DNA from 3 places in the Azospirillum sp. B2RO_4 genome. Region 1 is predicted to be linked to each of the others. Evidence: riboswitches for the same ligand, from Rfam matches in the RefSeq annotation. Region 1 holds a riboswitch; each other region holds the start of a gene.
What was found. Region 1 has a riboswitch for thiamine pyrophosphate ahead of PWS46_RS19975 (ABC transporter substrate-binding protein). Riboswitches for the same ligand answer to the same signal wherever they lie in the genome.

Region 1 (10,022 bases):
CGGCGTCGCCACCCGGATGGTGGCGCTCAGCAGCTGCAGCGCCAGAAGAAGTGCGTCCTCCATCGCTCAGCCCCTCCCCGTATCGGCGGTGGCGGTGGTGCCGCGGCGGCGGAACAGCGCCTCCACCTGCGGCTTGAACAGGTTCTCCATCGCGCCGGCGAACAGGATGACCAGACCCTGGATCACCATCACCAGTTCGCGGTTGATCGTGGGATAGTCGAAGGACAGCTGGCCGCCGCCCTGCGCCAGAACCCCGAACAGCAAGGCGGCCAGAATGATCCCGACCGGATGGTTGCGCCCCATCAGCGCCACGGCGATGCCGACGAAGCCGACGCCGCCGGTGAAGTTCAGGATCACCCGGTGCTGCACGCCAAGGATTTCGTTCACTCCGACGAAGCCGGCCAGCGCGCCGGAGATCAGCATGGCGATGATGATGTTGCGCGACGGCGAGATGCCGGCATAGACCGCCGCCCGCTCGTTCCGGCCGACGGTGCGCAGCTCGTAGCCCCAGCGGGTGCGGCGCAGGAAGATGTGGAACAGCAGGCAGCAGGCCAGCGCCCACAGGAAGGACAAATTCAGCGGCGAGGCCGGAATGGTGATGCCGAACCAGCCAAGCGCCCGGTCCATCGACGGTAGCCAGACGCCGGGATCGAACTCGCGGGTTTCCGGCGACTGGCTGCCGGGGCGGATCAGCACGTCCACCAGCAGCCAGGTCATGATCGACGCGGCAATAAAATTGAACATGATCGTCGTGATGACGATGTGGCTGCCGCGCTTGGCCTGCAGCCAGGCCGGGATGAAGGCCCAGGCTGCGCCGAACAATGCCGACGCCAGCACCGCCAGCAGCGCCACCACCGGCCAGGGCCAGCCGGTCAGCGCCAGCGCCACCAGCCCGGCGCCGAGCCCGCCGAGATAAGCCTGCCCCTCGCCGCCGATGTTGAACAGCCCGCAATGAAAGGCGATGGCGACCGCCAGCCCGGTGAAGATGTAGTCGGTGGTATAATAAAGGGTGTAGCCGATTGCCTCCGGGTATCCCAGAGCCTCCGACAGCAGCAGCGACAGCACGTCGACCGGATTCTCGCCGATCACCAGGATCACCAGCCCCGACAGCACGAAGGCCGCGACGAGGTTGAGGACCGGCAGCAGCGCATATCCGACCCAGCCCGGCACGGCGCCCGGCTGTCCCTTACCCGACCCGCTCAGCAGCACCGGCGTCTCCTGGATTGCCCCCGCCGGGATTCTTAACCGCCAATGCTCTGCCGACCAAGCATTTCATCGCACCGGAAACACTGCGGGTGCCGTGAGTTAGAAGGATTACAAAACTCTTGCCGCAGCGCAGCAATCTGGCATGCTCCTAAACCATAATATTTTTACGGTTATGGAGCACGCCCGATGCCGCTCGACATTCCGCAGACCTTCCGCCACCACGTCTTCTGCTGTGCCCAACAACGCCCGCCTGGCCATCCGCGCGGCAGTTGCGCCGCCAAGGGCGCGCATCCGCTGTGGCAGCGGCTCGATCAGAAAATACAGGCGAAGGGGTTGGCCGACATCGGTATGGCGATGACGGGCTGCCTCGGCTTCTGCTCCGCCGGGCCGCTGATGGTGGTCTATCCGGAGGGCATCTGGTACCGGCCGGAAACGGCGGAGGACATCGACGAGATCGTCGAATCGCATCTGGTGAACGACACGCCGGTGGAGCGGCTGGTGATGGTGCTGACGAGGTAGAGTATTGGCTGACGATGCCCCCACCCCAACCCTCCCCCGCTGGGCGGGGGAGGGGGTAAGTGCTTGTTTCGAAAAATAGCGGCAGTCCCTCCCCCGCCCAGCGGGGGAGGATAGGTGGGGGCATTCGAAGCCTGAATCTCTCCAAGCCCACGCCTACCAGACCTGCGGTTGCGGCATTGGGACGCGGGCGGATTTGCCCATAATGTGGGCACCTTCCGCCATTGCCGTCCCGAACAGATCCATGACCGACGCCGAAACCGCCGACCTGCTGCCTGCCGAGGCCGATTCGGTTCCCTATGCCGTCGGCTGCTTCCTGGGTGCGATTCTGCTGTTCGCGGCGATGGACACGCTCATCAAGTTCCTGACCGCCGATTACCCGGTGCCGCAGCTGATGTTCGTGCGCTCGCTGGTCGCCTTCCTGCTGGTCGGCGGTTACACGCTGTGGCGCGGCGGCGGGATCGCGGCGATGCGGACGCGGCGGCCATTGGGCCATGTCTGGCGCGCCTTCGCCGGGCTGATCTCGATGGGATGCTTCTTCTATGCCTTCCGCGAACTGCCGCTGGCCGACGTCTATGTGCTGAGCTTCGCCGGGCCGCTGTTCATCACCGCCCTGTCCGCCCCGCTGCTGGGGGAGCCGGTGGGCTGGCGGCGCTGGGCGGCGGTGGTGGTCGGGTTCGGCGGCGTGGTGGTGATGGCGCAGCCTTCGGCCGGGGCGCCGCTGGTGCCGGTTCTGGTCGGTCTTTGCGCCGCCCTGTTCTATGCGCTGGCGGCGCTCGCCGTGCGCGGGCTGTCGCGGACGGAGACCAGCGCGTCCATCGTGCTCTATCTGCTGCTGACGACGACGGTGGTCAGCGGGGCGCTGACGGTGCCGGTGTGGACGGCGCCGACCGGCTTCGCGCTGGGGCTCATGGCGCTGGTCGGCGCGATCGGCGCCGGGGCGCAGGTTCTGCTGACCCAGGCCTTCCGCCGCGCGCCTCCGGCGGTGGTGGCGCCCTTCGAGTACACCGGCATGGTGTGGGCCAGCCTGTTCGGCTGGCTGGTGTTCGGCGATTTGCCGACCATGCCGGTGATCGCCGGCGCCATGGTCATCATCGGCAGCGGCCTCTACATCCTGCATCGTGAAACGCTGGTGGCGCGCCGCCGGCTGGGTTCTTGACAGGACGGGGCCGGCGGCGACACTCTCGCCGCCTGTTCACGGCTGGGGTGCCCCTGCCTTCGCCGGATCGGCGGATGCGGGGGCTGAGACAACACCCATCGAACCTGATCCGGGTCATGCCGGCGAAGGGAGCCGACCGGAACCCGACGGATCGGCCGCAAACGCCCCGTCCCCTCCGCGTCGCTCCGGCCGCCGGCGCGAGTTGAGGAGTTTTCGGTCATGCGGCGCGCGCTTTCCCTTCTGATCGGCCTGCTGGCGGCCACGTCCTGCCTGTCTGCGGCGGCGCGGGCCGACGATACGCTGTCCTTCCCGGTGCTGGTTCCGCTGACCGGTTTCCTGTCGCTGGAGGGCACCAGCCAGCGCAACGGCGCGGTGCTGGCGCTGAAGCAGACGCCGGCCGGCGTCGCCATCGCGTCGGAGGTCGTCGACACCGGCACCTCGCCCGAGGCGGCGGTGACGGCGCTGGAGCGGGCGGCCGGCAGCGGCACCGTCGGGGCGGTCGCCGCCAGCATGCTCGGCACCCAGATGCTGGCGATGCTGCCGCTGGCGCAGGAGTTGAAGCTGCCGCTGGTCACCGTGTCGGGCACCGCCTCGATCACCGAGCAGGGCAACCCCTGGGTCTTCCGCTTCTTCCCCGGCGACGCCGTGACCAAATCCGCCCACGCCCGCTATGTGGTGGAGGAGCTGGGCAAGCTGCATCCGGCGATCATCTATCAGACCACCGCCTATGGGCAGAGCGGCAAGACCCATCTCGACGCCGCCTTCAAGGCGCTGGGCGTCACCCCGGTGTTCGAGGAGGGGGTGGACCCGGCGGCCAAGGACCTGCTGCCGGTGCTGACCAAGGCGCTGGCCGCCAAGCCGGACGTGCTGGTGCTGCACCTTCATTCCGGCCCGACCGCGCTGCTGCTGCGGCAGGCGGCGTCCAGCGGCGTGACCCTGCCCATCGTCGCCGGCTCCGCCATGCATCAGCCGAGCACCGCGGCCCTGCTGGAACCGGCGGAGCTGAAGGGCGTCTGCGCCGAGACCGCGGCCTCGCCGATTTCGGGCGACACGCCGGAGATCAAGGCCTTCACCGACGCCTACCGCAGCGCTTTCGGCAAGGAGCCGGACGCCTTCGCGCTCGGCCAGTATGACGGCATGACCATGGTGCTGGAGGCGGTGAAGGCCGGCGCGCGGACGCCGGACGCCATCCGTAAGGCGTTGTCGACAGGGACGTTCAAAGGTCTCGCCATGACCTACAAGTCGGACGGCAAGGGCAACATGGCCCATTCCGCCGTCATCGTCTGCTATGACGGGACCAGCCGCGTGCCGACGCTGGTGAAGCGGTACGACGACCCGACACTCGCGGCGAAGTGAGCCGATGGCGGCGTTTCAACTGCTGGTCAACGGGGTGGCGCTGGGGGCGGCCTATGCCCTGGTGGCGCTTGGCTTCGTGCTGGTGCTGAACGCCACCTCGGCGGTGAATTTCGCCCAGGGCGATCTCGTCATGGCCGGCGGGCTGCTGGCGGTGGCGCTGGCTCCGCTGATCCCTCTGCCGGGCATCGTCCTGCTGCCGGTGGTTCTCGTGCTGATGGCGGCGCTGGGGCTGCTGCTGGCGCTGGCGGCCTATCTGCCGTTGCGGCGCCGGCCGCCGGTGTCGGTCTTCATCAGCACCATCGCGGTCGGCATCATCCTGCAGAACGGCGCGGCGATCCTGTTCGGGCCGGAGCCGCGCGCCGCGCCGCCGCTGTTCGGGGACGATACCCTTCATATCGCCGGGCTGGCGGTGCCGGAACAGTCGCTCGCCATCGTCGCGGTGGCGGCCCTGCTGATCGGCGCGCAGCAATGGGTGTTCGCCCGCACGCAACTTGGCCGCCGGCTGCGCGCGACGGCGCAGGACCCGGAGATGGCGCGGGCCTGCGGCGTGCCGGTCACCGCCATGATCCTGGTGACCTTCGCCATCGGTGCCGCCTGCGCCGGGGCGGCCGGGCTGCTGCTGGCCAACCGCTATTTCGTCACGCCGACCTCCGGCGGGGACCTGATCCTGAAGGCCTACATCGCGGTGACGGTCGGCGGCTGGGGCTCCGTGCCGGGGGCCGTGGTGGGGGCATTGCTGATCGCGCTGTTCGAGGTCGGGGTTTCGTCGGTGCTCTCCTATCCGGTGGCGCTGGGGGCCTTGTACCTGACGCTGCTGGCGATCCTGGTTCTGCGTCCGCAAGGGCTGTTCGGCGAAGCGGTGCGCCGCCGTGGCTGAACCACACTCCCCGCTGAACATCCCCTCTCCCCCCCGGGGAGAGGGTCAGGGTGAGGGGGTTCCGCTTGCCGGACGGTCCTCGCCGCGCGTCCCCCTCACCCCAACCCTCTCCCCGGGGGGGAGAGGGAGCAGGGTCGCGGTGGAGAGTGTCATTCTCACCGCCAGCGCGCTGGCGCTGCTGGTCTACGCGCTCGCCTTCGCTTCGCCCTATGGCCTCCGCGTCCTGACCGTGGCCGGGGTCTATGCGCTGGCGACTTTCGGCTTCCAGATCGTCTTCGGCCTGTGCGGTGCGCTGTCGCTGGCCCAGGGCGCTTTCTTCGGGGTCGGCGCCTATGTGACCGGCATTCTCGGCAGCCGCTATGGGCTCGGCTTCGAGGCGACCTTTCCGCTGTCGATGCTGGTTCCGTTTCTGCTGGCGTTGCCGGTCGGGTTGGCGGTGCTGCGGCTGGAGTCGCATTACTTCGCCCTGGCGACGCTGGGAATCGCGCAGGTGCTGCATCTGCTGGCGGTCAATCTGCCGGAGCTGACCGGCGGCTCCAATGGGCTCGCCGGGGTGCCGCCGGTGCTGCTGTTCGGCTGGGCGGTGCCGCGCGGGCTGCCGATGGCCGCGCTGGTCTGGGGACTGGTGGCGCTCGGCGGGTTGCTCGGCTGGCGGCTGGCGCGCGGGCGGCTCGGCCGGTCGCTGACCATGCTGCGCGACGATCCGCTGGCGGCGGGGACGCTGGGGCTGGATGTCGGGCGGCTGCGGCTGGCCGCCTTCGGCATCAGCGCGCTGTTCGCCGGGGCCGCCGGAGCGCTGGCCGTCCACACCCAGCGGGTCGTGTCGCCGGAGGTGCTGGAATTCCCGATCATGGTCTCCATCCTCACGATAGCCATCGTCGGCGGTCGGGGGCGGATGGCCGGAGCGGTGCTGGGCGCCGTGCTGCTGCTGCATCTGCCGGAATGGTTCCGCTTTTTGGAGCGCGGCTATCTGGTCATCTACGGCGCCGCGCTGCTGCTGACCATCGTGCTGGCGCCGGACGGGCTGACCGGGCTTCTGGACCGCCTTACGGCCCGCTTGGGCGGCGGCAAGCCCCGTGCGCTGCCGGAAGCGAGGGAGCCGCCGCTGTCCTCCGCGCAGCCGGAGGGGCTGGCGGTCGAGGGTTTGCGGAAATCCTTCGGTGGCGTGCGGGCGGTCGACCGTGTGTCGCTGGACCTGCGGCCTGGCACCATCACCGGGCTGATCGGGCCGAACGGGTCGGGCAAATCCACGGTCATCAACCTGCTGTCGGGGCTGGAGCGACCGGATGCCGGGCGGGTGCGGCTCGGCGGGCAGGACGTCACCGGCGCCCGCGCCGACCGGCTGGCCCGTGCCGGGCTGGCCCGCAGTTTCCAGGCGGCGGCGCTGCCCGCCGGGGCCGGCGTGCTGGAGGCGGTGGCCGCCGCCCGTCTCGCCTTCGATCCGGACGCCGCGACGGCGGAGGCGCATGCGCGCTGGGCGCTCGACCGGCTGGGCGTCGGCGAACTCGCCGGTCAGTCCTGCGACGGGCTGCCGGCGGCGCTGCGGCGGCGGGTGGAGCTGGCGCGCGCCCTGGTCCGCCGCCCGGCGGTCCTGCTGCTGGACGAGCCGGCCGCCGGCCTGACCGACGGCGAGAAGGCGGATCTGGCGGATCTGCTGCGCGTACTGGCGGAGGAGGGGATGGCGATCCTGCTGGTGGAGCACGACATGGGCTTCCTGCTGCCGCTGGCCGGCCGGGTGCTGTGCCTCGACCGCGGGCGGGTGATCTATGATGGGCCGGCCGATGGCGTGCGCCGGGATCAGGCGGTGGCGACGGCCTACCTCGGCCGGGCGGAGGTGGCATGAGCGCGCTGCTGTCCATCCGCAACCTGACCGCCGGTTATGGCGGGGCGAGCGCGCTCGACGATGTGTCGCTGACCGTCGCGGCGGGGGAGACGGTGGCGCTGCTGGGCGCCAACGGGGCGGGGAAGTCGACATTGTTGAAGGCGCTGCTCGGCCTTGTGCCGGCGCGGGGGGGGCTGCGTTTCGACGGCGCCGATCTCGGCCCGCTGGCGACCGAGGCGCGGGTGAGGCGCGGCATCGGCTATGTGCCGGAGGGGCGGCGGGTCTTTCCCGGCATGAGCGTGCGCGACAATCTGGAGGTCGCCGGCCTTTCCGCCGCCCGCGACCGCGCAAGGGATGTCGAACGCGTCTTCGCCCTGTTCCCCGACCTTGCCATCAAGAGCGGCGAGAGCGCCTGGCGCCTGTCCGGCGGCCAGCAGCAGATGCTGAGCCTTGGCCGCGCGCTGATGGGCCGGCCACGCCTGCTTCTGCTCGACGAGCCGTCGCTCGGCCTGTCGCCCAAGCTGGCGGACGAGGTGTTCTCCGCCGTCGGCCGCATCGCCGCCGCCGGCACCGCCGTGCTGCTGGCCGAACAGAGCGCGGCACGCGCGCTGGCGGTCGCGCCACGTGCCGTCCTGCTGCGGCTGGGCCGCGTCGTCGGCGACGGGCCGGTGGCGTCGCTGTCCGACGAAGCATTGCGCGGCGCATTCTTCGGGGGGTAGGGGCATCCCCCTGCGTGTCCCGTGCAACAGGTGCCAGCCTCCCGCAACAGGTAGGGCGGTTGGGCTTGCGGATGGGGGCGGTCGCGGATAGCTTCGCCGCCACAACCATCTATGGATTACCTCGAGATGACCGCCCGTCTTGCCGTCCCGCTGTCCGCGCTTCTCCTGTTGGGCGTGGCGTCGACTCCGGCGGTGGCGGAGCTGGTGCCGGTCGAGCCGAACATGCCGCCGGCCGCCTATTACGGGCTGCCCGAGCCGGAAGAGGAAATCCTGACTCCTGCCGCGCCGCAACAGGGCGCCAAGCCGGCCAATCCGTCTGCCCCGGGCACTCCCGGCGCCGACAAGGCCGCCGCTCCGCCGAAGCCGGAGGGGCCGGGCGAACTGATCGAGAGCTGGGACGGCGGCGCCGCAAAGAAGAAGGACGGCAGCTTCGCCTATTGCGTGGCGGAGGGGGAATTCACCTCCGGCCATGTGCTGATGTTCGCCCGCAGCCCGAAGGGGGAGACCAACATCGGCATCGGCATTCCCGGCGCCGACCTGCCGAAGGGCGGCGAATGGCCGGTGACCATCGAGGTCGACAAGAAGCTGAAGCGGGAACGCGTCGCCATCGCCTCGCAGCCGGACATGCTGGTGGTCTCCAACGGCAAGGACGAGGAACTGGTCAACGCCCTGATGGGCGGGAACGAGCTGGTGGTGTCGTCGGCCTCCGACCGCATCGCCTTCAAGCTGGATGGCACCAAGAAGGTGCTGAGCGATCTGAAGACCTGCGTCGACAAGGGTGGCAACGTCCCGCCGATCAAGGTCGCCGCCGGCCGGCCGGCGGAGAAGAAGAACCGCCTGCCGGAAGGGCTGGACAGCCTGCTGACGGCAGCCGGGGTGCATGACGCCGAACTGGTGCCGATGGACAAGGTCCCGCAGGAGCGCCGCCCGGCCGACGTCGCCTGGCGTTTCGGCCCCATCGTCGGCGGCATCCGCGAGCGCGCGGTGGGCGAGGGCGCCAAGATCGACGAGCTGTCGGACAGCTTCGCCGACGCCATGAAGCAGCGTTGCGAAGGCACGCCGACGGTCAGCCTGAACCCGTCCGAACAGGCCGGTGCGGTCTGGCTGCGCACCGGATCGGTCGATTGCGCGATGCCGCAGGGGAAGCTGCACGTCACGCTGAATTTCCTGCTGTCGCAGCGCCGGCTGTTCACCGTGATCTTCCATGAGGCCGGCGAACCCGATGTCGCGCTGGCCGACAAGGTGCGCGACAACCTCGCCCACGTTCTGCGCCGCGCCGGCACCGCGCCGGCACCCGTCACCACGGACGCGGCGCCGGGTCAGGCGGCACCCGTTCAGCCGGCACCTGCAGCGCAGGCCCCGCCGGTGCTCCCCGTCCCGGCTCCTGCCGTTCCGTCGGCGCCCGCGCCGGCGACGGTGAAGCCGCAGCCAAAACCGCAGCAAGCCAAGCCCTGACGGAACTCACGCCCTTCCGGCCCATTGTCCCCTTACGGAAGGGCTACCAATCAGCGTGATCATGCCTGACAACTCGGCCTCCCTCGAAGGTGTGGGCGACAACGCCCGCGCCGGCAACGACCCCTATGCGACGCTCGATGCGTCCGCAGCCACGACCGTGTCCGACCGCTGGAGCGTACGCAACAGCGTGCTGGCGGTGGTGGTCCTTGCCGCGCTGGTCGGCGGGGTGGTCGGGCTGGCGGTCGGGCTTCTCCACGAGGCGGTGCTGCTGATGCAGGCGCTGGCCTTCGACCTGCCGGAGGGCGAGCGTCTGGGGCAGGGCGCGCCCGACCTGCTGCGGACGCTGGGCGTTCCGGCCGTCGGCGGGCTGCTGCTGGGCATCCTGTCGATGCTGGTGCGGCGCTGGCGCCCCAACGCCATCGTCGACGCGGTGGAGGCGAACGCGCTCTATGGCGGCAAGATGTCGTTGATCGACAGCCTGCGGCTGACGGTGACGACGGCCCTGTCCAACGCCTCGGGCGCGTCGGTCGGCATGGAGGCCGCCTACACCCAGGCCGGCGGCGGGCTGGCGTCTTCGCTGGGACAGCGGCTGCGGCTGCGCCGGGCCGATCTGCGCACCATGGTCGGCTGCGGGGCGGCGGCGGCCATCGCCGCGGCCTACCACGCGCCGCTGGCCGGTGCCTTCTACGCCTTCGAACTGGTGCTGGGCGGCTACACGCTGGCGGTGCTGGCCCCGGTCGGAGCGGCGGCGGTGCTGGGGGTGGCGGCGTCTGCCCTGCTGACCGGCGGCGAGGTGCCGCTGGCGCTCGGCCGCCCGGTGGTGATCGCCAGCTGGGATTATGCCGCCTGCGGCGTCGTCGGCTTCCTGGCCGGCTGGCTCAGTATCCTCGCCATGCAGGCGGTGACGGTGGC
Region 2 (10,022 bases), on a different replicon from region 1:
GCAAGACGGCGCCGGCGCAAAGGGGGTATTCGTGCCGTCCGGCTCCGCTTCAGCTCCTCTGCGCGCCGTGCAGCCAGCGGAAATAGGCGTCGATGGTGCGGGCCAGCCCCTTGCCCAGACGCTCGCGGTGGCCGGAGGAGGTCAGCAGCCGGATGTCCTGCCGGTTCGACAGGTATCCCATCTCGATCAGCGCCGACGGCACGTCGGGCGCGGTCAGCACGGCGAAGCCGGCCTGCCGGTGCGGCCGGTTGGGGATCAGCGGCACCTCGCGTCCGAGATTCTGCAGCGCCAGCGTGGCGAAGCGCTTGGAATGGTTCATGGCGTCGCGCTGGGCGAGATCGATCAGGATGTTGGCGACCAGCTTGTTCTCGCCCGACAGGTCGAGCCCGACCAGGGCGTCGGCCCGGTTCTCCTTGGCGGCCAGCATCTCCGCCTCGCGGTCGGACGCCTTGTCGGACAGGGTGTAGATCGACATGCCACGGACATCGCCGCTGCTGATGCTGTCGGCATGCAACGAGATGAACAGGTCGGCGCCGGCCTCCCGCCCGATGGCGACGCGGTCGCGCAGGCGGATGAACACGTCGCTGTCGCGGGTCAGCTTCACCCGGTAGCGGCCGGTCGCCTCCAGCTGGCGCTTCACCTCCTTGGCGGTGGCGAGCGTGATGTCCTTCTCATAGATGCCGCCGACGCCGATGGCGCCGGGATCCTGGCCGCCATGGCCGGGGTCGAGCACGATCAGCGGCTTTTCGGCCACCGTCGGCGGCTTGTTGTCCGGCAGCGGCGGGGCCACCGGCAGCGCTGCCGGGATCAACTGGGCCGGCGGGATCGGCGGCAGCGGCGCGAAGGGCGGCGGGGCAGTGACGGCGGTGGCGGGTTGGGCAGGCGGCTGCTCGGGCACCGGAACCGCCATCGCCGACGCGACGATCGAACTCATCGACAGCGGAGCCGTCGAACCGATCTCGTTCGATCCGATCTCACCGGCGTCGCCGTGTCCGGCGGTGGCGGCGGCAAGCTGCCGGAACTCGGCGGGCGTCGTTTTCTCCAGGTCGAGGACGAGGCGCGGCTGGTGGCCGTCCCGCGCCGGGATCATGTAGCCCTCGCGCAGCCGGGCGGGACCGACCGTCTCGAAGGTCAGGCGCGTGCCGCGCGGGCCGCCCGTCGCATGGCGGTAGCGCGCGACCACCCCCTTGCCCTCCACCGCCAGCGATCCGCCGGGCCAGACCAGTTCGGGCAGATCGACGATGATGCGGTAGGGATCGGCGGCCATCGACACGGTGAAGGGCACCGCGTCGCTCAGTTCCAGCACGAAGCGGGTCTTGTCCGGATGAATGCCGAGCCGGGCATCGACCACCGCCGTGCGCGGCGGCGCCGACGGCAGGGCCGCGGTGGTCTGCGCCCTTGCCGCCCCGGTCGCAGCAAAACCGATCAGCCCCAACACCAGCAGCACCGGCAGAACCATTCCAAGAACGCGCATCGCGACGCAACGCGCCGAAGCGGCGGCTGGAGCGGCGGCTGTGGTCGGGCAGTGCGGCCGTGGCATCGAGACTCCTCGGCGGCTGAAGGGGCACAGGACAAGGCAATGGACGCTCAGCTATAGCCTAGCCAATTCAACGCTCTCAACGCGGATCGTCAGATCCCGAGTCAATTCCGGCCGGGGGTGCCGTTCCTGCAACAGTGGACGTGAGCGTGGCGGCGGACATGTGTGGACAGGCTGCCCCGGTGGAAGCACGCACCGCCGCTTCCCCGCGACGAACTTGTTCGCCGAATCGGCGCATTTCCGCGTTGTGCAAGAGGGAACGCTTGTCTATGGTATCTTTGCGACAGACCGCAATTCGCCAGACCAGGGTCGGACTCCCAAGGTGAGCGCCGATTCGCTGATGCCGGGACCAACCTCCCAGGATCAGCCGATCGCCGGTCACGGGGCTTACCCAAGGGGCTGCGGCGTCGCCCCCGACACCGCCTGTCCGGCCATCCGCGCCGGAGGGACGTCGCGGGGTGGCGCGTTCGGGTTGGCGGTGAGAGGACGAAACCTCGAAGCTGGCTGTGGCCGCAAGGCGGCAGCCCGGCGCGTGTCGACCGGGCCGTCCTGGCTGCTCTCGTCAGCGCCGTTCGGCGGTTCCGGTCCGTCGTGCCGTATGCTTCGCCCACAACAGACGCTGCGTCCAGGCGGCCCGACCGGTCGCGCGGGTTCCCTGGGTCGCGCCGTTGAGGACCGTATATGGCCAAGCGCATGCTGGTGGACGCCACGCACCCGGAAGAAACCCGGGTCGCCGTGGTCAATGGGAACCGGCTGGAAGAGCTCGACTTCGAGATCGCCAGCCGCAAGCAGCTGAAGGGCAACATCTACCTGGCGAAGGTGACGCGGGTCGAGCCTTCGCTTCAGGCGGCCTTCGTGGAATATGGCGGGAACCGCCACGGCTTCCTCGCCTTCTCCGAAATCCATCCCGACTATTACCGCATCCCCATCGCCGACCGCGAGGCGCTGCTGGCCGAGGAGCGCCGCCTGGAAGAGCAGGCGGAAGCCCGGGCCGAGGCCGCCGCCGACGGCGCCGTGATGGGCGAGCCGATCCGTCCCGAGCAGGTGGTCGAGGAATGGTCGCCGATGCCCTCCCCCATCGCGCCCGAGGCGTCGGATGAGGAAGACGGCGACGACAACGGCGCCGAAGATAGCGAGTCCGGTGACGAGCAGGCCGCCCCGACCGAGGGCGCCGCCCAGGCCGGTGCCCAGGCCGGTGCCCAGGACGCCGACGCCCCCGACACGCTGGGCGGCGACGAGGACGAGGAGGCGGAGACCCAGCGCCGCCGCTCACGCCCGCTGCGTTCCTACAAGATCCAGGAAGTGGTGAAGCGCCGGCAGGTCATGCTGGTGCAGGTGACGAAGGAAGAGCGCGGCAACAAGGGTGCGGCGCTGACCACCTACCTGTCGCTACCCGGCCGCTACTGCGTCCTGATGCCCAACACCGGCCGTGGCGGCGGGATTTCCCGCAAGATCACCAACCCGGCCGACCGCAAGCGCCTGAAGGAAATTCTGTCGGACCTCGACATTCCCGACGGCATGGCGGTCATCCTGCGCACCGCCGGCCTGGAGCGTTCCAAGCCCGAGATCAAGCGCGACCTGGAATATCTCCTGCGCCTGTGGGACGACATCCGCGAACAGACGCTGAAGTCGTCGGCGCCCTGCCTCATCTATGAAGAGGCGAACCTGATCAAGCGGTCGATCCGCGATCTCTATTCCAACGACATCGACGAGATCTGGGTCGAGGGCGAGGCCGGCTTCCGCACGGCGCGCGAGTTCATGGACATGCTGATGCCGGGCCATTCCCAGCGCGTCCAGCTGTACCGCGACAGCCAGATCCCGCTGTTCCACCGCTATCAGGTGGAAACGCAGATCGACGCCATCCACAGCCCGGTGGTGCAGCTGCGCTCCGGCGGCTACATCGTCATCAACCCGACCGAGGCGCTGGTCTCCATCGACGTCAACTCCGGCAAGTCGACCCGCGAGCGCAACATCGAGGAAACCGCCTACAAGACCAACCTGGAGGCCGCCGACGAGGTGGCGCGCCAGCTGCGTCTGCGCGATCTGGCCGGCCTGATCGTCATCGACTTCATCGACATGGAGGAGCCGCGGAACAACGCCGCCGTCGAGCGCCGCATGAAGGAGGCGATGAAGAACGACCGGGCACGCATCCAGCTCGGCCGCATCTCCGCCTTCGGCCTGCTGGAGCTGTCGCGCCAGCGTCTGCGTCCCTCCCTGCTGGAGACCAACTTCGAGCGTTGCCCGCACTGCTCGGGCACCGGCGTCGTCCGGTCGGTCGAATCCGCCTCGCTTCACGTCCTGCGCGCCATCGAGGAGGAGGGCATCCGCAAGCGGTCGTCGGAGATCACCATCTACGTCCCGACCTCCATCGCGCTCTACATCCTCAACCAGAAGCGCGGTGAGCTGGCCAAGATCGAAGAGCGTCATGCCTTCAGCGTCATGGTCCAGGCCGACGACACGCTGATCGCCCCGGACCATCGCCTGGAGCGCAACAAGGCCCGCCTGCCCGACGAGGATGTCGCGCTGGTCAGCGCCGACCGCGTGATGGCCGAGACCGACCGCGCGCTGGCCGCCGAGCCGGTCGAACCGGTGGAGGAGCCGGAAGCCGAGGTCGAAGCCGCCCAGGTCGAGGAGACCGCCGAGCGTGCCGAGACCAACGGCGATGGCAATGGCGAGGATCGCCGCCGCCGCCGTCGCCGCCGTCGCGGCCGTGGCCGTGACCGCGAGGATGGCCGGGTCGAGGGCGACACCGCCGAAGGCGAAGGCGAGACGGACGAAGCCGGTCAGGAAACCGAGGAGACCGCTCTGCCGGTTGCCGCCGAGGCGATCCCCGGCGCCGCCATCTCCGAACCCGCCGCCACCGACGCCGACTCGGCTGATGCCGATGGCGACGAGGACGACGAGGACGGTGACGACGAAACCGGCGCCGACGCCGGCGAGCGCAACGGCGAAGGCCGCAAGAAGCGCCGCCGCGGCAAGCGCGGTGGTCGTCGCCGGTCGCGCCGCGAGGGTGCGGAAGGCCTGGAGGGCGGCGAGGACGCCGTCTCCGAGCAGCCCGCCGCTCCGGCTCAGGCGACTCCGGCTCCGGTCGAAGCGAGCGACCTCGACTGGATCCTGGCCGGCGATACGGCTCCGGCGGCCGAGGAAGCCCCGGTTCCGGTACCCGCCACCGAGCCGCCGGTGACCGCTCCGGCCCCGGCCGAAGCGGCCGCTGTCAAGGCTCCGGCGAAGAAGGCGTCGCGCAAGCGCAAGGCTGCTGCCGAAGCCCCGGTGGAGGCCGCTCCCGTGGCCGCTCCGACCGTCGCCGAAGCTCCCGCCAAGGGCCGCAAGCGCAAGGCCGCCGCTGCGGTCGAGGCGCCCGCGGAAGCCGCAGCCGAAGCCGCGCCGGCCAAGAAGGCCTCGCGCAAGCGCAAGGCTGCCGCCGAAGCCCCGGTGGAGGCCGCTCCCGTGGCCGCTCCGGTCGCTGCCGAAGCCCCGGCCAAGGGCCGCAAGCGCAAGGCAGCTGCCGCCGCGGAAGCCCCGGCGGAGGTCGCGACCGACAAGGCTCCGGCCAAGAAGGCGTCGCGCAAGCGCAAGGCCGCTGCGGAGGCTCCGGCGGAGGCCGCGCCGGTCGCCGCCGCGCCGGCTCCGGTGCCCGCGCCGGCCGCCGAGCCCGTCAGCGAGCCGGCTCCCGCCGGTGACGAGGACGAGGCGAATGCCAAGCCGCGCCGCGGATGGTGGAAGCGGTAAGCCCAACGGCCCAACCGGGACCTCTGGAACGGGAAAAGGCGCCGCAAGGCGCCTTTTCCTTTTCCCGGACGTTATCATCCCTGCCACAGGACAGGTCGGACCATGAGCAAGGCCTTCACCCGCGAGAACGACACGCCCGAAGACGACGATCTCGACGAACCGGTACCGCTGCCGCAGGGTTTCAAGAACTACATGACCCCGCCCGGCTTCCAGCGCATGCAGGAGGAACTGCGCCACCTGCTGCGGGTGGAGCGGCCGAAGGTGGTGGAGGTGGTGTCCTGGGCCGCCGGCAACGGTGACCGGTCGGAGAATGGCGACTATCTCTACGGCAAGAAGCGCCTGCGCGAGATCGACCGCCGCATCCGCTTCCTGAACAAGCGGTTGGAATCGGCGGTGGTGGTCAATCCGCAGGATCAGAAGAACCGCGAACAGGTCTTCTTCGGCGCCACCGTCACCTATGCCCGCGAGGATGGGTCGGAGAACACCATCACCATCGTCGGCGCCGACGAGGTCGATCCCGACCGCGGCCATGTCAGCTGGATCTCTCCCATCGCCCGCGCCCTGCTGAAGGCGCGGGAGGGCGATCTTGTGGATGTCCGCACTCCGGCGGGGATGGAACAGGTCGAAGTGCTGGAGATCAGGTACGCCGGGTGAGGGGTGGTTGCTTTGGATGCCCCCTCCCCATCCCTCCCCCGCTCTCGGCCGGCCGAAGGCCGGTCCGATCGCGGGAGAGGGGGTAGGACGCTTGTCAACGTGAGCTATTCGCGAGGCGGCGGAGTTCCCTCTCCCGCGAGAGCGGGGGAGGGTTAGGGAGGGGGCATCAGTGCCGAGACTTCACTCCGCCGCCGGCTGGTAGATCTCCCCGCCCGACTCGCGGAACTTCTGCGACATCTCGGCCATGCCGGACTCCGCGGCGTCGCGGATTTCCTGCGTGATCTTCATCGAACAGAATTTCGGCCCGCACATCGAACAGAAATGCGCGGTCTTGGCACCTTCCGCCGGAAGGGTCTCGTCGTGGTAGGCCATCGCCGTGTCGGGATCGAGCGACAGGGCGAACTGGTCGCGCCAGCGGAAGGAGAAGCGGGCGCGCGACATGGCGTCGTCGCGCAGCCGCGCAGCCGGGTGGCCCTTGGCGAGGTCGGCGGCATGGGCGGCGATCTTATAGGCGATGACGCCGGCCTTCACGTCGTCGCGATCCGGCAGGCCCAGATGCTCCTTCGGCGTGACGTAGCAGAGCATCGCCGTGCCGAACCAGCCGATCATCGCCGCGCCGATGGCGCTGGTGATGTGGTCGTAACCCGGCGCGATGTCGGTCACCAAGGGCCCGAGCGTGTAGAAGGGCGCCTCGCCGCACAGCGCGATCTGCTTCTCGACATTGTGCTTGATCTTGTGCATCGGCACATGGCCCGGCCCCTCGATCATCACCTGAACGTCGCGCGCCCAGGCGATCTTGGTCAGCTCGCCCAGCGTCTCCAACTCGGCGAACTGCGCGGCGTCGTTGGCATCGGCCTGACTGCCGGGCCGCAGACCGTCACCCATCGACAGCGCCACGTCATAAGCGCGGCAGATCTCGACGATGTCGGCGAAATGATCGTAGAGGAAATTCTCGCGGTGATGCGCCAGACACCATTTGGCGATGATCGAGCCGCCGCGCGAGACGATCCCGGTCACCCGCTTGGCGGTCAGCGGGATGTGGCTCAGCCGCAGGCCGGCATGGATGGTAAAGTAATCGACGCCCTGCTCCGCCTGCTCGATCAGGGTGTCGCGGAACAGCTCCCAGGTCAGGTCTTCCGCCTTGCCCTTCACCTTCTCCAGCGCCTGATAGATCGGCACGGTGCCGATGGGAACCGGGGAGTTGCGCAGGATCCACTCGCGGGTCTGGTGGATGTCGGCACCGGTCGACAGGTCCATCACGGTGTCGGCGCCCCAGCGGATCGACCAGACCATCTTTTCCACCTCCTCCTCGATCGAGGAGGTCACGGCGGAGTTGCCGATGTTGGCGTTGATCTTGGTCAGGAAGTTGCGGCCGATGATCATCGGCTCCGACTCGGGGTGGTTGACGTTGGACGGGATGATCGCCCGCCCGCGCGCCACCTCGTCCCGGACGAATTCCGGGGTGATGAAGTCGGGGATCTCGGCGCCGAAATCCTCGCCGTCACGCCCCAATCCATTGGCCGCGTCCAGCGCCGCGGCGCGGCCGAGATTCTCGCGGACGGCGATGTATTCCATCTCCGCGGTGACGATGCCGCCGCGGGCGTAGGCCATCTGGGTCACCGCCCCGCCACCCTTGGCGCGCAGCACGCCGCTGTCGGTGGTCTCCACATCGCCACGGGCCAGGATCCAGTCGCGGCGGTGTTTGGCCAGCCCCGCGCGCACGTCGATGGCGACCGACTCGTCGGTGTAGGGACCGGAGGCGTCATAGACGGTCAGCGGCGGCTCGCCGCCCGACAGCGCGATCTCGCGCATGGCGACGCGCAGATCGGGAAAGCGCGTGCCGGGCACATGGATTTTCCGCGACGACGGCAGCGGGCCGGTCGAAATGCGGATGGCGTTCTCGTTGAAGTCCTTGGGCATTGGGTTTCTCCGTCGGAGTTGGGCGGACAAACCCGGGACTGCGGACGGAGGTGCGGTATCATCGTGCAGGCCATGCGCCCCATAGATATGGGGCCGATACGGCCGGACGGGGCGTGGTCGGCCCGTCACGAGGTCCCTCCCTTCGCCGGTATGACCCGGATCAGGTTCGAAGGGTCACCACGCTGCCGGCGACGATTGGCGCCGTCCGGCCGTTGGTATCTCAGCCCCCTGTCGGGACCCCCCTGGAATGCGCCCATCCTGCCGACGGAGAACGCGCCTGTCAAAAGGAAAGCGCCGCGGACGATCCGCCTGCCATATTGTGGAAAATCGCTACATCCAGCGCTTCGACCGCACATAGACCACCGGCAGCAACGCCGACAGCAGCATCAGCCCCAGGGCGCTGACATATCCGAAGGGCGAATCGCTGCCGGGCATGTCGGTGAAATTCATGCCGCCGATGCTGGCGACCAAGGTCGGCGGATAGAGCAGAACGGTCAGCACCGACACGATCTTCACGATTTCGTTCTGCTCGACGTTGATCTGGCCCAGTGCGGTATCCAGCGCCAACGCGACTTTGCCGGACAGAAAGCGGGCATACTGGTCGAGCCCGCGCAGGTCCTGCAGCGTGGTCTTGGCCCAGCGCCGCGTCGCCTTGCCGGAGTTCCAGCCGTCGCCGCGCGCCAGGAAATCGGTCATGCGGGAAAGGCTGGCCAGACTGACCCGCGCCTTGCCGATCAGATGGCCGGCATGGCCGATGCGCTTCAACGTCTGGGCATCGTCCAGCGTCTCGCCGCGCGAGCGCAGCTTGCGCCCGCGGAAATAGCGCCGGTTCAGCGCATCCAGCTCGACCCCGGTGCGCCGCAGCACGACGGAGGTGCGGTCGATCATGCCATCCACCAGCGCCGCCAGAACCAGCTCGCCACGGGCGGCGGAGATCTCGCCATGGGTGGCACGGCGGCGGAAAGCCAGCAGCGCCTGCGGATCGATGTCGTGGATGGTCACCAGCCGCCGCCCGGCGAGCACGAAGCTGACGGTGGCGATGCGCGGCTCGTCGGTGTCGGCCCAGACCAGCGCGGTGACGGTCATGGTCAAGGCGCCGCCGGCCACGCGCAGACGGCTCGATTCCTCGATCTCCGCCATCTGCTCGCGGGTGGGCAGACCGGTGCCGATCAGCGCCTCCGCCCGCGCCAGTTCACCCGGCGTCGGGTTGATCAGGTCCAGCCACACGGCGGAGTCGGGCAGCTGCGCCGCCTCGTCCGCTGCCGCCTCCCTGGCCCAACGCAGCAGACCGCCGTCATTGACGAAGACATGCAGCAAGGCTGTGCTCCTTGCGTGGTGCCGGACGGCGTTACGTCATCCGGCCGCCGCGCCGCGGCTTCACCGGCGGCGGCGCCTTTTCCCCGTCATCGAGGTCCAGCGCCGCGCCCTCGGCCTTCAACGCCTGTTCCAGCTTGCGTCGGAAGGCGCCGCCATCCCGCTTGGCGTCGAGGAAATGGCCGACCGCCTCCTTCGCCGCGTCGCTGTCGTAGGGGACCTTGCCCAACGCCGCCAGCCGGGCGCGCTCCACCAGCTTCGGGTCCATCTTTTCGCGGATGGCCTTCATCTGGCGGAGCAGGTCCTTGCGCAGGTCGCTCATCGGTCCCCCGTTTACCGACTCAGGCCTTGCCGATCAGGGTGCCGGCGCCGCCCTCGGTGAAGATCTCCAGCAGCAGCGCATGCGGAACGCGGCCATCCAGGATAACAGCGGCGTCGACGCCCTGCTCCACCGCGCCGATGCAGGTCTCGATCTTCGGGATCATGCCGCCCGATGCGGTGCCGTCGGCGATGGCCTTGTGGGCATCGGCCAGCGACATCTTCTCGATCAGCTTCTTTTCCTTGTCGAGCACGCCGGCGACATCGGTCAGCAGGAAGAAGCGCGCCGCCTTCACCGCCGCCGCGACCGCACCGGCCGCCGTGTCGGCGTTGATGTTGTAGGTATCGCCGTTCACGTCGAAGCCGACCGGCGCGATCACCGGGATGATGTCCGACTTGGCGAGGGCCTGCAGGATCTCCGGATTGACCTTGTAGGGCTCGCCGACGAAGCCCAGGTCCAGCACCCGCTCGATGTTGCTGTCGGGGTCGCGCTGCACGCGCTCCAGCCGGCGGGCGGTGATCAGGTTGCTGTCCTTGCCGGACAGGCCGA
Region 3 (10,022 bases), on a different replicon from region 1:
ATCGGCGACCGGATCATCAAGATCAAGAAGGAGCTGGAGGAGGTACGGCGAACCCGCGGCCTGCACCGAAAGGCGCGCGCCAAGGTGCCGTACCCGGTGGTGGCGCTGGTCGGCTACACCAACGCCGGCAAATCGACGCTGTTCAACCGGCTGGCGAACGCCGACGTCTTCGCCCAGAATCTGCTGTTCGCCACGCTCGATCCCACCATGCGGCAGGTGACGCTGCCGTCGGGGCGCAAGGTGATCCTGTCGGACACGGTCGGCTTCATCTCCGACCTGCCGCACGGCCTCGTCGCCGCCTTCCGCGCCACGCTGGAGGAGGTGGATGCCGCCGACATCATCCTGCATGTCCGCGACATCGCCCACATCGACAGCGAGGCCCAGAAGGCCGACGTCCATGAAGTGTTGTCCGACATGGGCATCGACCCGGAGACGGACGACCGGGTGATCGAGGTGCTGAACAAGATCGACGCTCTGGACGAGGACAGCCGCGCGGCGGTCCTGACCCAGACCGGGCGCAATCCGCGCGCGGTGGCGGTCTCCGCCCTGTCGGGGGAGGGGATCGACGACCTCGATCGCCTGCTCGACCAGCGGATGAACGTCAATCGACGGGTCGTCGACCTGTCGGTGGAACTGGGCGACGGGGCGGCGCTCGCTTGGCTCTATGCCAGGAGCGAGGTTCTGGACCGGCGCGACGACGAGGAGCATGCGCATCTGCAGGTCTCCATAGACCCCGTCGATCTCGCGCGGTTCGAGAAGCGGTTCCAGCCGGCCGAGCAGGTTCAGCCGCAACCGTAAGCGGCGTCGGCCTGTACCTTTGGCCGAAGGAATGGGGTGCGACCCAGGGTCTATGACCTGTTGCACCCCACTCCGGTCTTAAGACGAATGCGGCGTGGTTATTTCCCCGTTGGGGTCCGATTATGGGAACGGAGCGGTGCGCTCCCCCATCAGGAGGACTGCCAATGCGGTTGCAAACCGATCCGTCGTGCTTTTCGATCACGGCTTTCCTCGCCGATCAGGTCGCTCTCGTCGCCCGTCAGGAGAAGCTGCCGCCGGGTGCCGCCCTGCTGCGGTTGCAGGAGCTTTCGCGCACGCCGGAAGGCCGTGCGACCTTGATGCGCCTGATCGAATCCGCGGCCCGGCGGGAGCCGAATGCCGAAGAGGCCGCAAAGATCGAAGCGATCTGTCGTGAGCTGGCTGCCTGGGGCTATGGCGGTTTCACCGGTGGAACCCGCCACGACCCCCATCACGACCACCGCGTCGCGGCCTGACGGTGATTTGACACATGCTTGAGGGATGACTGCGCAGGCGATGGCGGGCCATAATGGGTCGTTCGCCATCGCCGCGGTCCCGTCGTGCTCCGTTTCCCATTCCGTACTGTCCTGATGTGCGCGGGCCGCCTGATCCCGGCATTGCCGCTGCTTTTGGCATTCGATCAAGCCGTGGCGGCCGATGCGGTGCGTTACGGAATACCGCTGCCGCCCGGCTATGTCGAGGAACCGGCGGTGCCGCCCGAGGATCCGCTTCCCCCCCCGCCGAAACCCCTTCCGCTGGCACCCGACCAACCAGTCGTCGTTGCGCCGGACGCTGCGGAGCTGTTGAAGGATTGCAAGCAGCAGGCCTTCACCGACTGCTTCCGCCTGTGGCAACCGCCGCCGCCACCCCCTCCGGAGCCGGAGAAGGAAACCGCGGGCCCCCCGCCGCCGCCGCCGGATCCCAAGGCGCCGCGTGAGCCGGCACAGGGTGGTCCGGTGCCGCCACCGCCGCCCGATCCCGCCAAGGAGGCCGCTGCCGCTGCAGCCGACCGCGCCACCTTCGATGCGCTGTCGAAGGCGCTGAAGGAGAGCGGGCTGGACGGCAGGGTTCTGCTGACCGACCCGAAGGGCGGCGATCCCGTGTTGAAGCTGGACAGCGTGCCCGCCAACCAGCCGGCGGCGAAGCGCTGAACCGCCATCCCCCTCAAGCCATCAGGAACCTTCCGACCATGACGGGTTTTCCGCTTCCCGACATCGACCGAGTTTCCGACCTGATCCGCTCCGTCGCACGGACGGAGATCATGCCGTATTTCCAAAAGCTCGACGCATCGGGCATCCGGCAGAAGACCGGCCCGACCGACCTCGTCACCCTGGCGGACGAGGCGGCGGAGCGGGCCTTGACCCCGGCGCTGTCGGCCCTGCTGCCGGGCAGCCGCGTCATCGGCGAGGAGGCGGCGTCGGAGGACGAGCGCGTGCTCGACCGCATCCATGGCGACGATCCGGTCTGGATCATCGATCCTGTGGACGGCACCATCAATTTCGCCCAGGGCCGGCCGATGTTCGCGGTGATTGTGGCGCTCGCCTGGAAGGGCGAAACGGTCGCCGGCTGGATCCATGATCCGGTCGACGGGCGGATGGCGACGGCGGTGAAGGGGCAAGGCGCCCGGCTGAACGGCAGCCGCGTCCATGTCGCGCCGGCCGTGCCGCTGCCGCAGATGGTCGGCGCGCTGTCGACGCGCTTCTGCGCCGAGGAATTGGGGCGGCAGTTGGAGGAGCGCAGCGCCGGGCTGGGCGAGCGTGTCTGCCTGTCGAGCGCCGCGCAGGAGTATCTGCGGCTGCTGGAGGGGCGGGCGCATTACTCGCTCTATCACCGGCTGATGCCGTGGGACCATGCGGCCGGTGTGCTGATGCATGCGGAGGCCGGCGGCTATTCGGCGCTGATCGACGGCACGCCCTATCGGCCGGGGCTGCTCAACGGCAGCATCCTGTTGGCGCCCGACCGCGAAAACTGGCAGGCGCTGCAGGGGCAGTTGTTTGGGTGAGTGTGGGAGGGGGGAGTGTTTTGCCCCCTCCCTAACCCTCCCCCGCTTTGCGGGAGAGGGAACTCCGCCTATCCTTTGCAGAGCGTCAGGCTGACAAGCATTCGATCCCCTCTCCCTCGAAGAGGGGGAGGGATAGGGAGGGGGGCATCCGCCGCACACCCCTCCCCGCACCCCTCAATGCGTCAGCAGCACCGGCAGGGTCAGCCCTTCCAGCACGGTGCGGGTGGCGCCGCCCAGCACCAGCTCGCGCAGTCGGGAGTGGCCATAGGCGCCCATCACCAGCAGATCTGCGCCCTGGTCGCCGCAGCAGGACAGGATCATGTCGCCGACCTCACCACCGGACGCGATGACCGACTGCGGGCGGGCGGCGATGCCGTGGCGGTGCAGCCAGTCGACCAGATCGGCGGCATCGTTGGTGTGCTGGCCCGGCGGTTCGACCGACAGGACGGTGACGGAATCCGCCGCTTCCAGGAAGGGCATGGCGGCGCGGACGGCGCGGGCCGATTCGGGGCTGTTCTTCCAGGCGACCAGCACATGGCGGCCGATCGGCGCGGTCGCCGGCTGCTTCGGCGGCAGGACCAACACCGGAGTGGGGGTCTCCAGAGGCAGGCGGTCGGGAATATGGTGCAGCGACACCCGTTCGCCTGCACGCACCGCGGCCGACTGAACCACCACAACCAGATCGGCGTAGGAGGCGCGCTCTGCCAGCAGATCGACGTGGTCGCCCTCCTCCAGCGTCCAGTCGAAGGACAGGCCGTCGAGCGCCTGACGCACCTCCCGCTCGATGCGCTCGGCATTCTCGTGGGCGATGGCGGTGGCTTCCGCCATGTAGCCGTAGGAGGCGGCGCGGCCGGTGGCGCCCGCCGGCATCGACACCGGGGTGGCGATGTAGAGCGCCTGGATGTGGGCGGAGAAGCGCTTGGCCAGGGCGGCGGCCACCGCCAGACGGCTGGCGTGGGCGTCGTCGTTGGCCATGTGCAGCAGGATGGTCTTGATCGGCATGCCCTCGCGTCTCCCAATCTTATGCGTCGGCCCGCCATCGGCGCGGAGTGTCGGCCGGCGGAGCGCTTTCTCTTCAGATAACGCTCCGCCGCGACAAATGGCAATGACTGCAAGCAGATGGGGTTACTTGACCACCACCGCATAGTGGTCGAGCGGCGCCACCGCCTTGATCAGGCCGCGCGCCTTCAGGAACTCGGCAAAGCGGGTGTAGCGTTCGCCATCCAGGGCGGCCGGGCTGTGGGAGAATCGCGGCAGCGTGTCGGCCCAGGCGCGGCGGTTCAGTTCGTCGTTCAGCTCCGGGCGGCCCTTGACGAAGGCGGCCTGCGATTCCTCCGGATGGTTCAGGATGTAGAGCGTCGCGCGCTCCACCGCCGCCAGGAAGCGCTTGAAGCGCGGGTCGTTCGCCTTGTCCTTGCGGGCGACCAGGATCAGCTCGTCATAGGGCGGCACCCCTTCCTCCTCCGGGTAGAAGGCACGGCCGGGATGATTTTCGATCGCCATCTGGTTCAGCTCGAAGTTGCGGAAGGCGCCTATCACGGCATCGACCTGCCCCGACAGCAGCGACGGCGAGAGCGAGAAGTTGACGTTCACCAGCTCGACGTCCTTCAGGCTCAGCCCCTCCTTCTCCAGCATGGCGCCGAGGAGAGCATCCTCGAAACCGGCGATGGAATAGCCGACCTTGCGGCCCTTCAGGTCCTTCAGCGTCTTCACCGGCCCGTCGCGCAGCACGACGACGGAGTTCAGCGGCGTCGACACCAGCGTGCCGATGCGGACCAGCGGCAGCCCTTCGTCCACCTGCAGGATCAACTGCGGCTGGTAGGAGACGGCGATGTCGGTGCCGCCGGCGGCGACCAGCTTCGGCGGATCGTTGGGGTCGGCCGGGGCGGTCAGCGTCACGTCCAGCCCGGCATCCTTGAAGAAGCCCTTCTCCTGCGCCACCACCAGCGGGGCATGGTCGGGGTTGACGAACCAGTCCAGCATCACGGACAGCTTGTCCTGGGCCAGGGCCGGAAGCGAGGTCATCAGGCTGGCAGCCATCAGGCCGGCGCCAATTATTTGTTTGATTGGCAGGTGCTTCATCGGGAAACTTTCCCCCTTCAAGGGCAGGTGAATTAAGGGTTGGCGTCTTCTGCAGGTTGGGTATCGGGTTGCCAGGGCAGGGCGCGGCGGGCCAGCGCATCGACGGCGGCGTACAGCGTCACCGCGAACAGCCCCAGCACCAGCACGGCGGCGAACAGAAGGTCGATCTGCATGCGGGCGTTGGCATGCAGCATCAGGTAGCCGAGGCCGGAGGACGACCCCACCCATTCGCCGATCACCGCGCCGATGGGCGCCACCGCGGCGGCGACGCGCACGCCGGACCAGAAGGCGGGCAGGGCGGCCGGCAGGCGGATGCTCCACAGGATGGCGGCGGGCGAGGCGCCCATGGTGCGGGCAAGGTCGAGCCAGCCGGGATCGGTGCGCCGCAGCCCGTCGAACAGCGCGGTCGTCACCGGGAAATAGATGACCAGCACCGCCATGGCGATCTTGGAGGCCATGCCGTAGCCCAGCCACAGGACCAGCAGCGGCGCCAGGGCGAAGACCGGGATCGCCTGACTGACCAGAAGCAGTGGCATCAGCCAGCGCCGCGCGGTGCGGAAGCGCGCCAGCAGCAACGCGCTGACCCCGCCCAGCGCCACGCCGGCGACCAGCCCGATCAGGATCTCCGACAGGGTCGTCAGGCCATGGGCCAGCAGCAGGGGTGCCTGCCGCTGCATGGCATCGGCCACCGCCAGCGGGCTGGGCAGCAGGTAGCGCGGCAGGCCGGTGGCCCAGACCAGCGCCTGCCAGCCGGCGACCAGCACCAGCAGCGTGACCAGGGCGCGCAGCAGCGCCTTCATTCCGCCAGCCTCCGCAGCAACTCGGCCTGATGGGCCAGCAGGCTGGGATCGTCGACGCGGCGCGGCACCGGGCCGGACGGCTCTAGCGCCGGCCCCATCACGGCGGGACGGCCGGTCATCACATGCAGGCGGTCGCCGATGCGTAGCGCCTCCAGCGGGTCGTGGGTGACCATCAGGACGGTGCGGCCGGCTAAGGTTTCCGCCGCGGTCTCCTGCAAGCGCAGCCGGGTGATGGCGTCGAGCGCGGAGAAGGGCTCGTCCATCAGGACCAGCGGCTTGTCCTCCATCAGCGTGCGCGCCAATGCGACGCGCTGCCGCTGTCCGCCGGACAGGGCGGCCGGACGATCGCGCTCCCGCCCCGCCAGACCGACGCGGTCCAGCAATGCGCGGGCCTGCTCCACCCGCGCCGGGCCGGGCCGGCGGTGGCGCAGCCGGTCGCCCAGGAGGACATTGTCGAGGACGGTCAGCCAGGGCAGCAGCAGGTCCTGCTGCGCCATGTAGGCGATGCGGCCGGCCAGCGGTTGGCCATCGCCGGTGACGACCTGCGTCGGCGGTTCCGGCTCGGCCAGACCGGCGAGGATGCGCAGCAGGGTGGTCTTGCCGACGCCGCTCGGTCCCAGCAGGCAGGTGGTGCGGCCGGCCGGCAGATCCAGCGTCAGGTCGGAGAACAGCAGCGTGCCGCCATAGGTCAGCCGGGCGCGCAAGATCGTCACCGAAAGCGGCGTCATGGCTAGCATATCGGTCTGGCGGAGAAGGAGAGGGGGCGGTCCCGCATCACTGATCCCTACGCCGGCATGAACCGGATCAGGTTCCAGGGGTCGTCCCGCAACAGGACCTCTCAGCCGCCCATCGGCTCCCCCCAGTGAAGGCGGCGACTATAGGCGCGGACGATCCGTGACCGCAAGCATTGCCGGATCGGACTTCCGGCACTTGGAATACGGCCGGGGGAAGCCGGCCAGCGGAAGCCCGGCCTTGGAAGCGGGCGCTTGACCGGCGCGTGGCCGCGCCTAGTTTCTGGCGGGCATCATGGAGTGTCCGCCCTGACCACGCCCTTCCGTACCCCGCTGTTCATCGGCGGCGAGATCTATCGCGGCTCGACCTATGGGCCGAAACATCCGCTGGCGATCCCGCGCGTTTCGACCGTCATCGACCTCAGCCGCGCCATGGGCTGGCTGCCGGACGAGGTCTATCTGGACACCCATGTGGCGAGCGAACGGGAACTGGCGCGCTTCCACACCGCCGACTATATCGCGGCGCTGAAACGGGCGGAAGCCGAACAGCGGGTCGATGAGGCCACCGCGGCCCGCCACAATCTCGGCAAGCTGGAGAACCCGGTCTTCGCCGAGATGTACCGGCGGCCGGCCCACAGCAGCGGGTCGGCGTTGCAGGCAGCCCGGATCCTGGGCGACCGGCCGGCCGGGCTGGTCTATGCCCCGGCGGCGGGAACGCACCATGCGCGGCGCGACCGGGCCAGCGGATTCTGCTATTTCAACGCGCCGGTGCTGGGCATTCTGGAACTGCTGGACCATGGGCTGGAGCGGGTGCTCTACGTCGATCTCGACGCCCACCATGGCGACGGGGTGGAGGAGGCCTTCGCCGACGACGACCGGGTTCTGACGATCTCCATCCATGAGGACGGCCGCTGGCCCTACACCGGCAAGGCGGAGGACCGCGCCGGCGGGATGGCCCGCAACCTGCCGGTGCCGCCGGGTTTCAATGACAGCGAGATGGAGCATGTGATGGAGGAGGCGGTGCTGCCGCTGGCCCGCGCCTTCCGTCCGCAGGCGATGGTGATCCAGACCGGCGCCGACGCGCTGGCCGAGGATCCGCTGAGCCGGCTTGAGCTGTCCAACCGCGCGCTGTGGGACGCCGTGGCGGCGCTGCTGTCGCTGGCGCCGCGGGTGCTGGTGGTGGGCGGAGGCGGCTATAACCCCTGGTCGGTCGGTCGCTGCTGGGCCGGGATCTGGGCGGTGATGAACGGCATCGACCCGGCGATCAGGCCGACGGCGGAGGCGGAGGCGGTGCTGCGCGCCCTGACCTGGAGCCGCGCCGCCGGACGCAATCCGCCGGAGCACTGGTTCACCACGCTGGGCGACGAACGCCGGCCGGGACCGGTGCGCGACGCGGTGAAGCGGGTGGCGGAGATGGCGCTGTCCTGAACCGCAACGAATCTGAACCGTAGCGAATCGTTTCATTTTGGTCGAATTTCGAACCAAGCCGTGACGATTCGTTGACGGAACCGGATTGTTCGGTGATCCTCATTCCACTGCGCCGGTGCAGCTTCCTAAGGCTTGGGCAGGAGAACGGGCGGGCGGATGTCGAACACGACGCTGTTCCTGATCGCCATCGTCATCATCATGCTGGCCGCCGTCCCGGTCGCCATGATGCTGAAGGATTTCCTGCCGAACATCATGGAAAAGAGCAGCGGTCTGGAGCAGATCGAGAACCGCGTCTATGTGCTGCATGCGGAAGCGCAGGAGCTGCAGAACCGCGTCAACCAGCTGGTCCAGCGCCGCAACAGCCAATCCTCCGACCGCAACCGGCTGGAAAGCGACATCCGCAAGGCGGAGAAGCAGATCCGCGAACTGGCCGAGCAGCCGCCGCTGTTCGTGCACGAGGTCGGCGACCCGCAAGCCGGCCTGATGAAATTCGTCGCCACCGTCACACAGGAGAAGGCGTCCGCTGCCGCAAGGGCCGCCGGCGACCGCGGGCCGGTGAACCCGATCTGGCGCTGTGCCAATGTGGCGGAGGTCTGGGCCTCCAGCTTCGACGAGGCGAAACAGATGTGCGACGTCGCCTTCCCCTTCAAGCTGGGGTTCCAGAAGTCCTTCATGCGGGGCGATGCGAAGAGCGGCGGCAAGGGCGGCGTGCCGGTGCCGCCCGCCACCGCCCGCGCCAAGGCCGGTGCCGCCTCATGATGATCAACTTCATCATCGTCCTGGCGATCGTCGCCATCGGCGCATGGCTCGGCAATGTGCTGATGACCGTGGAACAGCGGGTGTCGCAGGCGCGCCAGCGCGTCCGTGGCGTGCGCAACAGGCAGGACAAGCTGGAGTCCACCATCCATCGCCTGCACCGCGAAGAGGAGAACCTTCATGGCGAGATCGAGGAGCTGACGCGGGAGATCGTGGAACTGCGCAAGAAGCAGGTCGAGGTGCAGCAGCGCCTGACCGAAGCGCAGTCGAAGCGCCGTCCCCAAATCCTGATCCTGACCGACCGGCGCAATCCCGGCGACAAGGAATGGCTGGTGACCGTGGTGAACCAGCAGATCGGCGAGATCGACGCCACCCACCCGCTGGCGGTCGAATGGGCGCGCGGGCGCAATTATCTGGTGTGGGCCGAATCCGACCGCGAGGCGGCCGAGCGCGCCAATCGCCGGTTCAGCGCGCGCCCAGGCTATCAGGTGCGGTCGGTGGCGGCGGTCAAGGAAGACCTCTACAGCTCCAGCGCCGCCCGCAGCGCGGCGTAGATATGGAAAAGCCCTTCTCCCCAGCGCGGGGAAGAAGGGCTTTCGACAACCAGCCTTACAGGTCTCAGCGCGCCTTGGCGGTGGCCGGGGTCTGGCGGAAGGCGTCGTGCAGGTAGGGCGACAGCGCCTGACGCATGTTGCGCAGCCATTCATGGATGATGATCAGCGAGCGGGAGGCGACCGGCGGGGTCATGCCCAGCTTCACCAGATCCTCGCGGGTCATCGTCGCCACCTGATCCAGGCGGTGGCCGGTCAGCCGCGCCCAGGCCGGGGCGGTGCAGGGCTGCATGGAGATGACCTGCAGGCCCTCGCGCTCCACCATCTCCGCCTTGCGGCGGGCATACTGGCTGTCCTCCAACTGCGAGAAGGGGCCGGAAAAGCCGTTTTCGACCAGCACGCGCTTGGCCTTCGGGGCGATGGTCGCCACCCGCTCCAGCGTCGACATGCCGGTGGAGAGGGAGGCGAGGTCGACGGTCACCGGAACCATGAAGGTCAGCCGTTCGCCGTCGCCGACGTAATAGTCGAAGCCCGAAACCTCGGCCCAGTTGAAGAACCACTGCGAGATGTTGCCGCCGAAATCGTACAGACGGCCGCCGCGCTGCAGTTCCGGACCGATCAGATCCCAGAACTCGTAGAAGCCGTCGCCCGACCCCATCATGTTCATGAAGTCCTGGGTGATACGGCGATGTTCGACCACGTCCGGGCCGAACAGGCGGGCGAGACGCTCGTTCACCTCGTACTCGACGACCTTCAGCTGCAGGCCTTCCAGCATGGCGGTCGCCATCAGGTGATGGGACAGCAGCGTCTTGCCGACGCCGCCGCGGTCATTGAGGACGAAGATCGTGCCCAGCATGCGATCGCCTTTCCAGTATGC

Region 2: another riboswitch for thiamine pyrophosphate. It lies ahead of thiC (phosphomethylpyrimidine synthase ThiC); the one in region 1 lies ahead of PWS46_RS19975 (ABC transporter substrate-binding protein).
Region 3: another riboswitch for thiamine pyrophosphate. It lies ahead of PWS46_RS06445 (ABC transporter ATP-binding protein); the one in region 1 lies ahead of PWS46_RS19975 (ABC transporter substrate-binding protein).

What each region holds. Positions count from the first base shown of each region.
Region 1 is NZ_CP118487.1:531,974-541,995, reverse strand. It holds gene PWS46_RS19995 (ABC transporter permease) at 1-63, opposite strand, end outside; gene PWS46_RS19990 (ABC transporter permease) at 67-1,209, opposite strand; gene PWS46_RS19985 ((2Fe-2S) ferredoxin domain-containing protein) at 1,393-1,725, shown strand; gene PWS46_RS19980 (DMT family transporter) at 1,967-2,881, shown strand; TPP riboswitch at 2,915-3,029, shown strand; gene PWS46_RS19975 (ABC transporter substrate-binding protein) at 3,101-4,237, shown strand; gene PWS46_RS19970 (branched-chain amino acid ABC transporter permease) at 4,242-5,114, shown strand; gene PWS46_RS19965 (branched-chain amino acid ABC transporter ATP-binding protein/permease) at 5,254-6,957, shown strand; gene PWS46_RS19960 (ABC transporter ATP-binding protein) at 6,954-7,655, shown strand; gene PWS46_RS19955 (hypothetical protein) at 7,782-9,110, shown strand; gene PWS46_RS19950 (chloride channel protein) at 9,172-10,022, shown strand, end outside.
Region 2 is NZ_CP118485.1:413,496-423,517, reverse strand. It holds gene PWS46_RS01830 (N-acetylmuramoyl-L-alanine amidase) at 50-1,474, opposite strand; gene PWS46_RS01825 (Rne/Rng family ribonuclease) at 2,219-5,266, shown strand; gene greB (transcription elongation factor GreB) at 5,369-5,920, shown strand; gene thiC (phosphomethylpyrimidine synthase ThiC) at 6,101-7,840, opposite strand; TPP riboswitch at 7,961-8,094, opposite strand; gene PWS46_RS01810 (magnesium transporter CorA family protein) at 8,171-9,157, opposite strand; gene PWS46_RS01805 (hypothetical protein) at 9,189-9,476, opposite strand; gene argB (acetylglutamate kinase) at 9,496-10,022, opposite strand, start outside.
Region 3 is NZ_CP118485.1:1,358,889-1,368,910, reverse strand. It holds gene hflX (GTPase HflX) at 1-798, shown strand, start outside; gene PWS46_RS06475 (hypothetical protein) at 963-1,271, shown strand; gene PWS46_RS06470 (hypothetical protein) at 1,425-1,946, shown strand; gene PWS46_RS06465 (inositol monophosphatase family protein) at 1,985-2,797, shown strand; gene PWS46_RS06460 (universal stress protein) at 2,972-3,799, opposite strand; gene PWS46_RS06455 (ABC transporter substrate-binding protein) at 3,923-4,879, opposite strand; gene PWS46_RS06450 (ABC transporter permease) at 4,912-5,679, opposite strand; gene PWS46_RS06445 (ABC transporter ATP-binding protein) at 5,676-6,416, opposite strand; TPP riboswitch at 6,443-6,549, opposite strand; gene PWS46_RS06440 (acetoin utilization protein AcuC) at 6,711-7,838, shown strand; gene PWS46_RS06435 (hypothetical protein) at 7,995-8,597, shown strand; gene PWS46_RS06430 (hypothetical protein) at 8,594-9,148, shown strand; gene PWS46_RS06425 (hypothetical protein) at 9,213-10,022, opposite strand, start outside.